Regions from separate parts of the Sphingomonas oryzagri genome, predicted to be linked through region 2. Evidence: riboswitches for the same ligand, from Rfam matches in the RefSeq annotation. Region 2 holds a riboswitch; the other holds the start of a gene.

What was found. A riboswitch is a leader RNA that binds a small molecule or an ion and turns the genes downstream of it on or off. The one in region 2 is predicted to bind cobalamin.
Region 1: it holds a riboswitch for cobalamin, as region 2 does, so the genes downstream of both, QGN17_RS19535 (TonB-dependent receptor plug domain-containing protein) here and metE (5-methyltetrahydropteroyltriglutamate--homocysteine S-methyltransferase) in region 2, are expected to answer to the same signal.

What each region holds. Positions count from the first base shown of each region.
Region 1 is NZ_JARYGZ010000005.1:49,952-52,148, reverse strand. Features, by position in the region: gene QGN17_RS19535 (TonB-dependent receptor plug domain-containing protein) at 1-1,163, opposite strand, end outside; cobalamin riboswitch at 1,340-1,561, opposite strand; gene QGN17_RS19530 (phosphoenolpyruvate carboxykinase (GTP)) at 1,665-2,197, opposite strand, start outside.
Region 2 is NZ_JARYGZ010000001.1:1,290,419-1,292,615, forward strand. Features, by position in the region: gene metE (5-methyltetrahydropteroyltriglutamate--homocysteine S-methyltransferase) at 1-1,356, opposite strand, end outside; cobalamin riboswitch at 1,624-1,858, opposite strand; gene QGN17_RS06240 (EF-hand domain-containing protein) at 2,101-2,197, shown strand, end outside.

The DNA of each region.
Region 1 (2,197 bases), on a different contig from region 2:
TGCACGGTCACGTCATACTCGCCGACGAGGCCGACATTGTTGGTGTGCCGCCAGCCGAGGAACGCGCCATACTGGCTGATCGTCGTGCGCTCGCTCTCGCGCTGGGCGTCCACCGCGACGGTGGCGACCTGCTTGATGGCGTCGGTGCCGAAGTGGAAGGCGCCGGCATAGCTGCCCTTGATGCGGCGGCCATGGGTTCCGTAGGTCGCCTCGATCGGCTGGTCGTCGCGCGGCGAATAGGGATCGGCGACGTCGAAGCCGGTGCGCTTGGTGTCGGCAACCTGCGCGGTGACGGCGTTGGTGAAGCGGCCGTCGAGCAGGTCCAGCTGGCCGCGCAGCAGGCCGTAGAAGGCGTTGGCGCGGAAATGGGTGCCGGGCGAATCCACCGTCGTGCCGGTATAGTCGCTGTCGTTGGTGTCGGCGTTGGTGTGGCTGTAGCGGCCGACCGCGGTGATCTTCAGGTTGGGCGCCGGCGTCCAGATCGCCTTGCCCGACAGGCCGACATTGTCCGATCCGACGTCGCGGGTGCCGCCCTCGGCAGTCGGGAAGCCGTTGGTGTGGAGGTAGGTGGACGACAAAGCGTAATCGAGATCGCCCTTCACGCCCGCAACCCGCGCCGCGCCGTTGAAGGTGCCGAACGAGCCACCCTCGGCGCGCAGCGAGACGCCGGGCGCCTCGGCGCCGGTGGAGGTGATGTAGTTGATCACGCCGCCGATCGCGTCCGATCCGTAGAGCGAGGACTGCTGGCCGCGCAGCACTTCGATATGCGCATCGGGATCGGCGACGAGCAGGCCGAAATCATATTCGCTGCTGGAGGGATCGGACACCTCGATGCCGTCGATCAGAACGAGCGTCTGGTTGGCCTCGGCGCCGCGCATGCGGATCTGGGTCTGGCCGCCGATGCCGCCCGTGCGGCTGACCGCGACGCCCGGCACGTCGCGCAGGATGTCGGACACGACGCGGGTCTGGCGCAGGTTGAACGCCTGATCGTCGATCACGGTGACGGAAGCACCGGTGAGGTCGATCGGCACCGCATCGCCCGAGCGCGAGGCGCTGACGACGATCGTGTTGCCGTCCGCATCGGTGGCGGGCTGATCGGGATTGGCCTGCGCGAAGGCCGGTGCGGCCGACAGCGCGAGCAGGAGGGTGAGCGTGGTCTTCATCATTCGGTCCCCAGGCGCTGGAGCGACTTCCAGCGGGGACTTCCGTGCCTCTCACGGCCGGGTCGCGCGGGTCGGCGAACGCCTGAGGCGCCGTCCCGAACGCACCGGTGCAGCCCCCGCCACACACGTCGCTCAGACGGACGGACCGTGCCTGGGCCAACCCCTGAACCCGGGCAAGAGCGACCTCGTCGCCGGCAGGTTTCCTGGCTCACGGGTCATCGCGCGACGCACGCCTTCCCAGGCTCGAAAGCCCAGTGGCCGGCCTTTCCGGACGGAAAAGCCCCGTGCATCGCGCTCACCGCTTACAGTTGCAGGGACAGCCACGGATTAGGGCGGCGAACCGCCCGCACCGCGTTCCCTATTAAGCCCCGAGGGGCACCGGCGCGATCGCGAAGGACCAGCTCGCGCCGCCCCCTCTGCGGCGGCCTATAGCGGCTTCGCCGCGCCGCGCCAGATGGAAATAGTTTCAAGCCCCTCCCCGTCGGAGAGGGGTTCAAGGTGTCAGGCCGCCGCGCCGAGCCTCTGTTCCAGCTTCGCCTGCTCGTCGTTGATCGCGTGCGGCACCCGCTCGCCCAGCCTGGCGAGGTCGCGCGCGGCGAGGTTCGCTTCCTCGCGCCACACCTCGGCATCCACGCGGAGCAGTTCGGCCAGCTTCTCCGGCGCCAGATCGATGCCGGAGAGGTCGAGCGAGCCCGGCGTCGGCACATGGCCGATCGGCGTGTGGACCGCCTCAGCCTCGCCCTCGATCCGCTCGACGATCCACTTGAGGACGCGGCTATTGTCGCCGAAGCCCGGCCACAGGAACTTGCCGTCGGCGCCCTTGCGGAACCAGTTGACCAGATAGATGCGCGGCAGCTGCGCCGGATCGGACGCCGCCTCCTTGCCGATGCGCAGCCAGTGGCGGAGATAATCCGCCATGTTGTAGCCGCAGAAAGGCAGCATCGCGAAGGGATCGCGGCGCAGCTCGCCGACCTTGTTCTCGGCCGCCGCCGTGCCCTCGGACGCGATGTTGGCGGCGAGGTAGACACCGTGCT
Region 2 (2,197 bases):
CGAGCCGATCGTGGTCGTCGGCAGCGGCGGCAAAGCGAGATGCGCCTGCTGCGCCTTGATGCGCTCGACGAAGGCCGATCGGCGTTTCGCCATGGTGGCGTCCACACCCGCGAGCCTGTCGCGCACCTCGGGGTTCCTGGTGAGCGGCGAGCCGGCACGGTCGGCAACCGCCGCGGCGTTCCGGTTTAGCGCGTCCCTCACGCTGTCGCGCCCCTCGTTCAGCGCCCTGGTGAGCGTCGCCAGTTCGTCCAGCTTCTGCGTGGCGAAGGCCAGCCAGCCTTTCATTCGAGGATCGAGCCTCGTTTCCAGATCGAGATCGACCGGCGCGTGAAGCAGCGAGCAGGACGGCGCGATCAACAGCTTGCGGCGAGCGCTCGCGATCGGCTCCAGCCGGTCGAGCAGGGCGTTGAGATCGGCCTTCCAGATGTTGCGGCCGTCGATCACGCCGAGCGAGAGGAGCAGGTTCGCGCGCGCCCCCGCCAGCACCGCGTCAATCTGCTCCGGCGCGCGCACGAGATCGACATGCAACCCCGCCACCGGCAAGGCGAGCGCGGTGGCGAGATTGTCGCCGAGCGAACCGAAGTAGGTGGCCAACATCAGCTTGAGGCCCGTCAGCCTGTCGGCGAAAACTCCGTAAGCGATGGCGAACGCGGCGCGCTGCGCGTCATCGAGATCGAGCACCAGCGCCGGCTCGTCGATCTGCACCCAGTCCGCGCCGGCATTCTGGAGCCGGGTCAGCAAGTCGACATAGACGGGCAGCAGGCCCGGCAGCAGCGAGAGCGGATCGAAGCCCTCGACCTTGGACTTGGCGAGCAGCAGATAGGTGACCGGGCCGAGGATCACCGGCCGTGTGTGGTGGCCCAGCGCCTTGGCCTCCACAAACTGATCGATCGCCTTGTGCGAACTGAGCTGGAATGATTGGTTCGGCGACACTTCCGGCACCATGTAATGATAGTTGGTGTCGAACCATTTGGTCATTTCCTGCGCCGGCACGTCGCCCTGCCGGCGGTGCCCGTGGCTGCAGCTTTCGTCGCCCGCATCGGTTCGGGTACCGCGCGCCATGGCGAAATAGACATCCAGCGAGTCCGCCGTGCCGAGCGGCCGATAGAGGCTGGGGATCGCGCCCACCATCACGCTGGTGTCGAGCACCTGATCGTAGAAGGAGAAATCGTTGCTCGGGATCACCTGGATACCGGCGGCCTTCTGCCGCTCCCAGGTCGCGGCGCGCAGACCTCTGGCGGTATCGAGCAGCGCGGCCTTGTCGATCCTGCCGGCCCAGTAGGCCTCTACGGCGATCTTGAGTTCGCGGCGCGGGCCGATGCGGGGAAAGCCGAGGTTCGCGGCGGTAACGGGCATGAATGATCTCCTTCGGCCGGGACGCGTGTCGCCGGCCGTCATGTCGAATTCGGAAAAAGGTGGAGGGTTAGGCGCGCCGCGTCAGCTCGACGGGCGCGGTCGCACGGGCGGGCCTATGGCCGGCGGCAACGGATTAATGGGCATCGGTCAATCGCCTGCATGATGGGCGGAAGACCTTGGAGGGCGCGCGAACGATCGAGGATGCCGGCACGCACGTCCGGCCGGATCTGCCCTTCGCGCGTCCACCGGAGGAACCCCCGTCCGAGGAACGTTATCGCGTCGGAGGCAGGTCTCCTGGCTCGCGGGTCAGCACGTCGGCTCCTGTCTTCCCAGTGCCCGCGCGGGGCACCAGTGACATCCATCGGAACCGCCGCTCACCGCTCACAGTTGCGGGGGCAGCGCCGGATTCCACCCGTTCGGGTGCCACCGGCTTCCCGTCTTAGCCCCGTCGCGCAGGCTCATTTCTAAGCCTGGAACGGGGAACCTCGACGGAAGGGTTAGACACCGGCGCCGAATCCCTGTCAAGAAAGATATAAAGACATCCTTATATTGTAAAATGAGGCATCGATCTGCCCGCTTGGCGAAGGTGCAACGGAATCCGGGTGTCGGTGCGTGCAAGGACAGGACAGCATCCTGTCCCACGGAGTTCCGGTCATGAAGATCCGCCGATCATCACTGATATTCGCGCCATCGGCCCTACTGGCCGCATCGATGGCCTGTTCGCAGCCGGCATCGCAGGCTACGATGCCCGGCATGACGCTGGATCAGTATCTGAACCGGCAGACCGCGCGGATCATGGCGGCCGATACCGACGGGGACGGCCGGATCAGCCGTGCCGAGA